DNA from 3 places in the Streptomyces akebiae genome. Region 2 is predicted to be linked to each of the others. Evidence: riboswitches for the same ligand, from Rfam matches in the RefSeq annotation. Region 2 holds a riboswitch; each other region holds the start of a gene.
What was found. Region 2 has a riboswitch for cyclic di-AMP ahead of K1J60_RS26225 (LysM peptidoglycan-binding domain-containing protein). Riboswitches for the same ligand answer to the same signal wherever they lie in the genome.
Positions count from the first base shown of each region.

Region 1: linked by a shared signal. The riboswitch ahead of K1J60_RS23300 (M23 family metallopeptidase) and the one ahead of K1J60_RS26225 (LysM peptidoglycan-binding domain-containing protein) in region 2 are both predicted to bind cyclic di-AMP.
Region 3: linked by a shared signal. The riboswitch ahead of K1J60_RS17750 (LysM peptidoglycan-binding domain-containing protein) and the one ahead of K1J60_RS26225 (LysM peptidoglycan-binding domain-containing protein) in region 2 are both predicted to bind cyclic di-AMP.

Region 1 is NZ_CP080647.1:5,417,852-5,421,118, forward strand. It holds gene K1J60_RS23290 (GTP cyclohydrolase II) at 1-136, shown strand, start outside; gene K1J60_RS23295 (PP2C family protein-serine/threonine phosphatase) at 281-1,384, shown strand; cyclic di-AMP (ydaO/yuaA leader) riboswitch at 1,666-1,827, shown strand; gene K1J60_RS23300 (M23 family metallopeptidase) at 1,838-2,899, shown strand; gene K1J60_RS23305 (cysteine hydrolase family protein) at 2,993-3,267, shown strand, end outside.
Region 2 is NZ_CP080647.1:6,071,518-6,074,784, forward strand. It holds gene K1J60_RS26220 (LysM peptidoglycan-binding domain-containing protein) at 71-1,120, shown strand; cyclic di-AMP (ydaO/yuaA leader) riboswitch at 1,303-1,502, shown strand; gene K1J60_RS26225 (LysM peptidoglycan-binding domain-containing protein) at 1,507-2,196, shown strand; gene eno (phosphopyruvate hydratase) at 2,653-3,267, shown strand, end outside.
Region 3 is NZ_CP080647.1:4,153,300-4,156,566, forward strand. It holds gene K1J60_RS17745 (polyprenyl synthetase family protein) at 35-1,045, opposite strand; cyclic di-AMP (ydaO/yuaA leader) riboswitch at 1,618-1,827, shown strand; gene K1J60_RS17750 (LysM peptidoglycan-binding domain-containing protein) at 1,832-2,584, shown strand; gene K1J60_RS17755 (HAD family hydrolase) at 2,641-3,267, opposite strand, start outside.

The DNA.
Region 1 (3,267 bases), 650 kb from region 2:
CCGCGACCGCGTCCCCACGGGCGTCTTCACCACCGCCCACAACGTCCGCTACCTCCGCGCCAAGGTCCTCCAGACCCAGCACACCCTCCCCCTGCACGAGCTGACGGGCGGCCTGACGGGCCTCTCGGCGGGCTGAGCCCCGCCAGCCCCCCGGCACCCGCTGCGCCCGCCCTCCCGCACCTCCTCCGGCAGGGCCTAGCCCACTCGGCCCCACCGACTAGCCCCGCCGCCCACCCCCGGAAACCCTGTATCCGTGGGGCAGCGAGAGGGCGCGAAGGACATGCGGGAGCCGGGTGGGCGTCGGTTCTCGTACGCCCGTACGCTCGCCCGCGCCCTTCCCGTGCTGTTGATCGCCGTCGGGCTCTTCTACGACCACTTCACCCCGCGCGAGTTCACCGCGGTGCCCTTCTTCACCGCCGCGCCCCTGGTGACGGCCCCGCTCTTCACGCTGTACGGCACGGTGATCGTCGGCGCCGTGTCGGTGGCCGGCATCAGCGCCGTACGCGTCTATTACGAAGACTCCGGCCACGAGGACGCGATCACCGAGATCGTCACGGTCGCCACCGTCGCCGTACTGGCCGTCCTGATCAACCGCCTCGTCCGCCGCAGCGACGCCCGCCTCGCCACGGCCCGGGAGGTCGCCGAGGCCGCCCAGCGGGCCGTACTGCCGGTGCCGCAGGAGCGGATCGGCGGGCTGGAGATCGCCGCGCGGTACGAGGCCGCGCAGGCCGGGGCGTCGATCGGCGGCGATCTGTACGCGGTGCAGGACTCACCCCACGGCGTACGGCTGATCGTCGGCGACGTACGCGGCAAGGGGCTGGGGGCGGTGTCGGCGGTGGCGGTGCTGATCGGGGCGTTCCGGGAGGCGGCCGAGCAGGAGGCGACGCTCGAAGCGGTGGTCCAGCGGCTGGAACGGGCGCTGGCCCGGGAGGGGACGCGGCGGGAGGCCACGCGAAGGGACGCGGCGGTGGAGTTCGAGGGGTTCGTGACGGCCGTGCTCGCGGAGTTCCCGCACGGCGCGGGCCACGCCCGGATCGTCAACCGGGGCCACCCCTCCCCCCTGATGCTGCACGCCGACGGCACCCTGTGCACGCTGGACGCCCCGCAGCCCGCGCTGCCGCTCGGCATGGACGACCTGGGCACCTGGCCCGACCGCGCGGAGGACACCGTGTTCCCGCCCGGAGCCACGCTGCTCTTCTACACCGACGGCCTCTCCGAGGCGCGGGACGCGCACGGCGTCTTCTACGACCCGGCCGCACGCCTCGCCGGCCGTGTCTTCACCGCCCCGCGCACCCTGCTGACGACGCTCGCGGAGGAGGTGCGCCGACACACGGGTGACCGCACCACGGACGACATGGCCCTCCTGGCGGTCCGCCGCCCTTGAGGTGCCGAGGCCACCGAGATCGCCGCCCGCACCGTGCCCCCCGAGTACCGATGTCACTGAGCGTGTCCGTCCAGCCGTTCTCCGTATAACAACTGACGACACGTCAGGGCGACTGTTACTCGTGAGTCAAGGTCAACTCGCCCGTTTTCGGCCCCTCATGACCCGTAAAGTCCAGCGGGAAAGCCGGAACGATCATTAAGAACAGCTTGGAATGGAGTACTCGCGTCTATTAACGTTCGATAACGCAGCGCGGTCGTCCCAGCCGTCACAAGAGACGGCTCCGTGCTCACGCGTCGAATCCCGCAAGGGAACCGGGGAACCACCACCCTGGGGTGAATCGCACGGAAACCGCCGTGGCAGTACGCACGACCGGTTTACGCGCGTAGGAGACCTTCCTGCTCCGAACCCGTCAGCTAACCCGGTAGGCGAAAAGGAAGGAAGGAGTACGCCCACGTGGCGTCGAACCGGTCCGCGACCGAAGCCCCGTTCGTGCCGACCCAACGCGACGGCGAGAGCCAGACGTTCGGCTACGGCAGCTACAACAGCGACAACGAGGGCCCCTGGCAGGAGTGGAATCCGGGCGAGGACACCCTGCGCCCCGTCCGCGGCCGGCATCGCGTCGCCAAGAAGAGCGGCGTACTCGCACGGGGCGGACTGGCCCGCAGCTCCACCGTTCTCGGCGTCGGTGTCATAGCCGCCGTCAGCGGTGCCGGGATGGCCAGCGCGCAGTCCGGCAAGGCCCCGGTCTCCATATCGATGCCCGACATGCCGAACGTCGGCTCGGTCTTCGAGGACGAGCCCGACGAGCCGGAGCCCCAGGGCTCCTCCTCCCCCCTCAGCAGCGCGGGTCTGATCGCCGCCGACACCGAGCAGGGCACCGCCGACGCCGGCGAGGCGCTGCGCGCCCGCATCATGGCGCAGGCCGAGTCCCAGCAGGACGCCTTCGACAAGGCCGCCGCCGAGGCCGCGCAGACCGCCGCCGCGGAGAAGGCCGCCGAGCAGGCGGCCAAGGAGAAGAAGGAAGCCGAGGCCAAGGAGGCGGCCGCCCAGAAGAAGGCGGAGGAGGAGGCCGCGGCCAAGAAGGAAGCCGAGCGCCTCGCCGCCCTGGCCAAGCAGTTCACCCTTCCCACCTCCTCGTACACCCTCACCTCCACCTTCGGTCAGGCCGGCCCGTACTGGTCCTCCGGCTACCACACCGGCCTCGACTTCGCGGCCCCCACCGGCACCCTCATCAAGGCCGTCCACAGCGGCACCATCACGCAGGCCGGCTACGAGGGCTCCTACGGCTACAAGACCGTCCTCACTCTCGATGACGGCACCGAGATCTGGTACGCCCACCAGTCCTCCATCGGCGTCAGCGTCGGCCAGAAGGTCGCCACCGGGGACGTCATCGGCCGCGTCGGTGCCACCGGCAACGTCACCGGCGCCCACCTCCACATGGAGGTCCACCCCGGCGGCTCCAGCAGCGGCATCGACCCGGCGGCCTGGCTCCGCAGCAAGGGCCTCACCCCGTAGCCCGCCGCCACCCCACACAGAACCAGCGACGCCGCGTCCGCCCTCGGGCCCACGCGGCGTTCGTCTTGTTCTCCCGGAGAAGGGACGGCAAGCATGGCGAAGAGCGCACTCCTGGTGATGGACGTCCAACGGGACGTCGTGGCCATCGCCGACGACGGTTCCGGATATCTGCCGCGCCTGCGCAGGGCGATCGACGGAGCCCGGGCGGCCGACATTCCCGTGATCTACGTGGTGATGGGGTTACGGCCGGGCGATCCGCAGGTCAGCCCCCGCAACAAGGTGATGGCGAACGTCCTGCGGGCCGGCCTGTTCACCGAGGGTGAGCCCGGCACCGAGATCCACGACGACGTCGCGCCCCGGCAGGGCGA
Region 2 (3,267 bases):
ACACGTCAGTGCGAAGGGGTCACCCCACACCCTTCGCACCGGTCACCGCTGTCGCGTGAAAGGCAACCGCATGCTCTCCGGGAACGGTCGACACCGTCGCCCCCGTCAGGCTCCCGCCCTCCTCGTCGCGGCCGGAGTGACCGGCTCGGCCATCGCGATCCCCCTGCTCGGCGCCACCGGCGCGAGCGCGGCCAGCGGAACCACCTGGGACCAGGTGGCGGAGTGCGAGAGCGGCGGCTTCTGGAGCGCGGACACCGGGAACGGACGCTACGGCGGCCTCCAGCTCACCCAGGCGAACTGGGAGAAGTACGGCGGCCTCGACTACGCGACCAGCGCCGATCAGGCCAGTCGTTCGCAGCAGATAGCCGTCGCCGAGAAGGTGCTCGCCGACCAGGGCGTCGGTGTCTGGGCCACCTGCGGTCTGCTCCACAACCTCGGCGGTGACTCGGGTTCCGCCGACGTGGACACGGGCGTCGCGGGCGACTCGACGGATTCGGATGACCCGTCTGGTTCATCCGATTCGTCCGGTACATCGGGTTCGTCTAGTTCTTCGGATCCATCCGGTTCTTCCGGCAAGGTCGACGGGGCCGACTCGGCAAAGTCCGCCGACTCCACCGACTCCGACGCCTCGGGCGACTCGACCTCCGACGCCTTCGAAGGGTCCACCAAGGCCAGGACCGGTACGGGCGCCGACGCCGACTCGGGTGACTCGGACGGCTCCACGGCCTCCGAGGGTTCAAAAGCGGACAAGTCGGAACAGAGTGATGGCTCTTCGGCTGACGAGGGTGAAGGCGGCACCGGTCGCCATCGCGGCGCCAGTGCCGACGAGAGCGCCTCCGGCGCGGAGGTCGGCGCGGACGTGACCGACGGCTCGCGCGCCGCCGACTCCACCCCCTCCGGCCGTCACGCCTCCCGCGGTGGCGACGCGGCGCGGGAGGCCGCGGACGGCGCCTACACCGTCCGCGCGGGCGACAGTCTGACGCGGATCGCGAACTCGCTGGACCTGACCGGTGGGTGGCGCGAGCTGTACGCCGAGAACGAGGGCACGGTAGGAACCGACCCGGACCTCATCCTTCCCGGTCAGACCCTCGAAGTCGGTGCCGAAACGGGCGAAAAGTAGCGACAGTTCAGGTCACTGTTCGCCCCTGAATGCCCGTTTTGATCTAGGTGGGAGATGAATCACAGACCCCCTGATCGTCTTTGAAATCCGGGCAATCACGTGTTTACGGTCGTGACCGCTCGCCACAGCGGGCCCCTGCGGTCGGTACGCCGAATCCTGCCAACGGCCGCAAGGAACAGTCGTCGCGTCAAGCGCCGTAGGCAGGAGCGGGGGACCCAAGGTAAGTGCCGGGTCCGGTGGTTGCGGCCCTTCGGGGGCGTACGTCCGGAACCGGCTCGGGGTGAAGCCGCGCGACGTGAGCCGAGAGGCGAGCGTGCGCGGCCGGGCAACTCAACCGGCCCGAACCCGACAGCTCACCTCGCAGGCGTCGGTGAGGGGATCTCTCCATGCTGTTTTCCAGCAAGGGCAAGCACCGTCGTCCGGCCGTTCTTCATCGGTCTGCTCGCGCCATCGCCGTCGCCGGTGTCACCGGCGCCGCCGCCATCGCCGCCCCGCTGATGGCCGCCGGCAGCGCCTCCGCCGCCACCGCCTCCGAGTGGGACGCCGTCGCCCAGTGCGAGTCCGGCGGCAACTGGTCCATAAACACCGGCAACGGCTACTACGGCGGCCTGCAGTTCTCCGCCTCCACCTGGGCCGGCTACGGCGGCACGCAGTACGCCTCCACCGCCGACCAGGCGACCAAGGCCCAGCAGATCGCGATCGCCGAGAAGGTCCTCGCGGGCCAGGGCAAGGGTGCCTGGCCGGTCTGCGGCAAGGGCCTGTCCGGCGCCTCGTACGACGGCGCCGCCGCCTCCTCCGGCTCCTCGGACTCCGGCTCCTCGCAGCAGAGCACCAAGAAGAGCACCGAGGACACCCGCGCCTCCCGCTCCTCCGAGCGCGCCACCGTCGAGACCCCGACCGGCAAGAAGGTCAAGAAGGGCGACGGCGAGTACAAGGTCGTCACCGGCGACACCCTCAGTGGCATCGCCGCGAAGAAGAACGTCAAGGGTGGCTGGGAGAAGCTCTTCGAGCTGAACAAGGACATCATCGACGACGCCGACTTCATCTACCCGGGCCAGCAGCTCCACCTGAGCTGACCCGCGGCGTCGGCGACGGTCGCCACACGCCTGCCGCCCCCACGGCCGTCCCCCACGGCCGGGCAGGCGGGGCCGGTTCGGCCGGGCCGAGAATTCGGGCCGCTTCCCGGCTGAACCACAGCCCGCTCACATCCGTGTCCTCCATAGTGAAGACCTCGTGAGGGCCGTCCCCCCGTCCCCACGGGCTCCCCGCCCCGGTGCGCATTCCCCCGTACGCACCGGGGCGGGGTTTTTTCATGCCCGGTCGCCCCGCCCGGGCCCGGCCGTTTCCGCGCCGCTCCGCCTTTCTGTTCACTTTCCGGCCCACCCCCCTTTGTTCCGGCCTGAAACAATGGGTACGGTCTGTCTGTCCACGGGACGGTCGGTCGGCTGCCGACGAGCCCGGGGCGGTTAGGCTCTAGTCGCAGGGCCCGCGGGCCCCGCAGTTCCGCGTCACATCCCATGAAGGAGATGCTCGTGCCGTCCATCGACGTCGTCGTAGCCCGGGAAATCCTCGACTCGCGAGGCAACCCCACCGTCGAGGTCGAGGTCGGCCTCGACGACGGCAGCACGGGTCGTGCCGCCGTTCCGTCCGGCGCCTCCACCGGTGCCTTCGAAGCCATCGAGCTCCGTGACGGCGACCCCAACCGCTACCTCGGCAAGGGCGTCGAGAAGGCCGTCCTCGCCGTGATCGAGCAGATCGGCCCGGAGCTCGTCGGCTACGACGCCACCGAGCAGCGCCTGATCGACCAGGCGATGTTCGACCTGGACGCCACCGACAACAAGGGCTCCCTCGGCGCCAACGCCATCCTCGGCGTCTCCCTCGCCGTCGCCCACGCCGCCTCCGAGGCCAGCGACCTCCCGCTCTTCCGCTACCTGGGCGGCCCGAACGCGCACCTGCTGCCCGTTCCGATGATGAACATCCTGAACGGCGGCTCGCACGCCGACTCCAACGTGGACATCCAGGAGTTCATGATCGCCCCCATCGGCGCGGAGTCCTTCTCCGAGGCCCTGCGCTGGGGCGCCGAGGTCTACCACACCCTCAAGAAGGTGCTGAAGACCAAGGGCCTGTCCACCGGCCTCGGCGACGAG
Region 3 (3,267 bases), 1.9 Mb from region 2:
AGGGCTGGCCTCAGAGGGAACCCGGTCCGGGTGACTAGCCGGCGCGGTGCACCACGGCGTCGCACAGCTCCACCAGCGCCGCCTTCGCGTCGCACTCCGGCAGGGGGGCCAGCACGGCGCGGGCCTCCTCCGCGTAGCGGATGGTGTCGCGGCGGGCCTGCTCCAGGGCGGGGTGGACGCGGAGCCGGGCCAGGGCCTCGGCGTGGCGGGCGTCGTCGGTGAGGTCGGAGTCGAGCAGCTCACACAGGGCGATGTCGTCCGCCAGACCCAGTCGGCCCGCCCGCTCGCGCAGCCGCAGCACCGGCATGGTCGGCACACCCTCGCGGAGGTCCGTGCCGGGGGTCTTGCCCGACTCGTGCGAGTCGGAGGCGATGTCGAGGACGTCGTCGGCGAGTTGGAAGGCGACACCGAGCCGCTCCCCGTACTGGGTCAGCACGTCGACCACGGTCTCGTCGGCCCCGGCCATCAGTGCGCCGAGCCGTCCGGCGACCGCGACCAGCGACCCGGTCTTGCCGCCCAGCACGTCGAGGTAGTGCTCGATCGGGTCGCGTCCGTCGCGCGGCCCGGCGGTCTCCAGGATCTGTCCGGTGACCAGCCGTTCGAAGGCCTCGGCCTGGATGCGGACGGCGTCGGGGCCGAGATCGGCGAGGACGTGGGAGGCGCGGGCGAAGAGGAAGTCGCCGGTGAGGACGGCGAGCGAGTTGTCCCAGCGGGCGTTGGCGCTCGGCACGCCCCGGCGCACCTCGGCCTCGTCCATCACGTCGTCGTGGTACAGCGTGGCCAGATGGGTCAGCTCGACCACGACCGCCGAGGGCACGACACCCGGCGCGTACGGGTCGCCGAACTGCGCCGCGAGCATCACCAGCAGCGGGCGGAACCGCTTGCCGCCCGCGCGCAGCAGATGCTGGGCGGCCTCCTGGATGAAGGGGACCTCGCTCTTGGTCGCCTCCAGCAGACCCTCTTCGACGGCCGCCATTCCGGCCTGGACATCGGCTTCGAGAGCCTGGTCCCGCGCGCTCAGCCCAAATGGCTCGACGACGGTCACGAGGGTTCTCCTGTCTGCTGACGTCTACTGACGGTCACACGGTCACACGGTCGGTCTGGGTCGCTCTCACGGTCGATGACACAGTTTGTCGATCTGTCGCTGCCATCACCCGAGTCAGCGTATCCGGTCACCTTTCGATCACCACGAGCGCCCACGGGTCGACGCGCGTACGGCACCCGCGCGAGGCCCGCCCCGGCCCCCGCCCCGGCCCCGGCCCCGCCGTCGGAGGACCCCGCGGACCCCCGGAGGTCCCCGGTACACCCCCGAAGGCGTCCCCAAACACCTGGTCCGAGTTGACCGATTTGCCGCATAGCGAGCACTTCACCCGACTCCTCCCGTGAGTTGAGTCACCCGCCCCGGGCGGGGCAACCTTCCGGCGCCAGGTCGACTTTCCCTTTGCGGTAGGCAAGTTGACCCCGGAACACGCATCGGAAATTGCCGCCGAATCACACCAAAGTCAAGGTCAACTAGACCTACCGGCCAAACCGGGACTTGTTCCGATCGTGTGCTCTCGCATACGTTCACACCCCGTCCGGACGGACCGCCGAATCCTGCCGCCGCCCGGACTCCCCACCCATTGACCACTCATCCACGCACGGCAGGAGCGGGGGACCCAGGTAAGCGCCGGTCCGGCATTTCCCCCATCGGACCGACTAGGGGTGAAGCCACGCGCAGTACGCCCAGCGGACGCGACACGCACAGCGACCGCCCAGGCGACGCACGTGGCCGGGCATCTCCAGCCCGAACCCGACAGCTCACCTCGCAGGCGACGGAGAGGAATCCGCCATGCCCGCACGAGGCAAACACCGCCGTCCCAGAAGCAACGCGTTCACCCGTGGCGTGCTCGCCGCCGGAACGGGCGGGGCCGCCCTGGCCCTCCCGCTCACGGTCGCCACGACCGCGAGCGCCGCCACCCCGGCCCAGGCCGTCGGCTCCGTCCAGTCGGCCCCGCAGTCCGCCCCCGCCGTGGCGCAGCCCAAGTCCGCGACCTACACCGTGGTCTCCGGCGACACGCTCTCCTCCATCGCCCGGAAGCACGGCGTCAAGGGCGGCTGGCAGCGGCTCTACAAGGACAACCGCGCCGCCGTCGGCGACAACCCGGCCCTGATCCGCCCGGGCCTGAAGCTGAAGGTGAACGGGACGAAGGCGGCCACGGCGAAGAAGTCGTCGACGGCCTCGAAGACCACCACGGCCACGCAGGCGTCGGTCAAGACGTACCCGAACAACCTCGACGGCTGGATCCGCGAGTCGCTGGACATCATGGCGCAAAAGGGAATTCCCGGGACATACAACGGGATCCACCGCAACATCATGCGCGAGTCCTCGGGCAACCCGCTGGCGATCAACAACTGGGACTCCAACGCGGCCGCGGGCACCCCGTCGAAGGGCCTCCTCCAGGTCATCGACCCGACGTTCGCCGCGTACCACGTGTCCGGCACCCCGTACGACCCGTACGACCCGGTCGCGAACATCACGGCGGCCTGCAACTACGCCGCCGACCGGTACGGCTCGATCGACAACGTGTTCGGCCCGTACTGAGCCCCACCCACTCCGCACTCGTTCCCCTGGGCCGGCGGGCCCAGGGGAACGTTTGTTCAGCCGAACAGCCGGTCCAGCACGACCGCGATCCCGTCGTCCTCGTTGGAGAGGGTCACCTCGTCGGCGACGGCCTTGAGTTCGGGGTGGGCGTTGGCCATGGCGACGCCGTGCGCGGCCCAGTCGAACATCGGGATGTCGTTGGGCATGTCACCGAAGGCGATGGTCTCGTCCGGGGACAGACCGAGATGGTCGGCGGCCAGCGCGAGGCCCGTCGCCTTGGTGATGCCGCACGGCTGGAGTTCGACGGTGCCGGGCCCCGACATGGTGACCGTCGCCAGCGAACCGACCGCCATCCGCGCCGCCGAGGCCAACTCGTCGTCCGACAGATAGGGATGGCGCAGCAGCACCTTGCTGATCGGCTCGCACCACAGGTCGTCGCGGCGCGGCACCCGCACCGCGGGCAGTGTGGGGTGCGGCATGAGGTAGCCGGGCTCGATCAGGGTGAGGCCGTCGACGCCGTCCTGGTCGACCGCCGCGTACACCTGACCGACCTCCGCCTCGATCTTGCCGAGCGCGGTCTCGGCGAGTTCCCTGTCCAGGGTGACCGACCAGAGCAGTCGGTCCGCGCCGGGGTCGTACAACTGCGCGCCCTGTCCGCACACCGCGAGCCCCCTGCTGCCGAG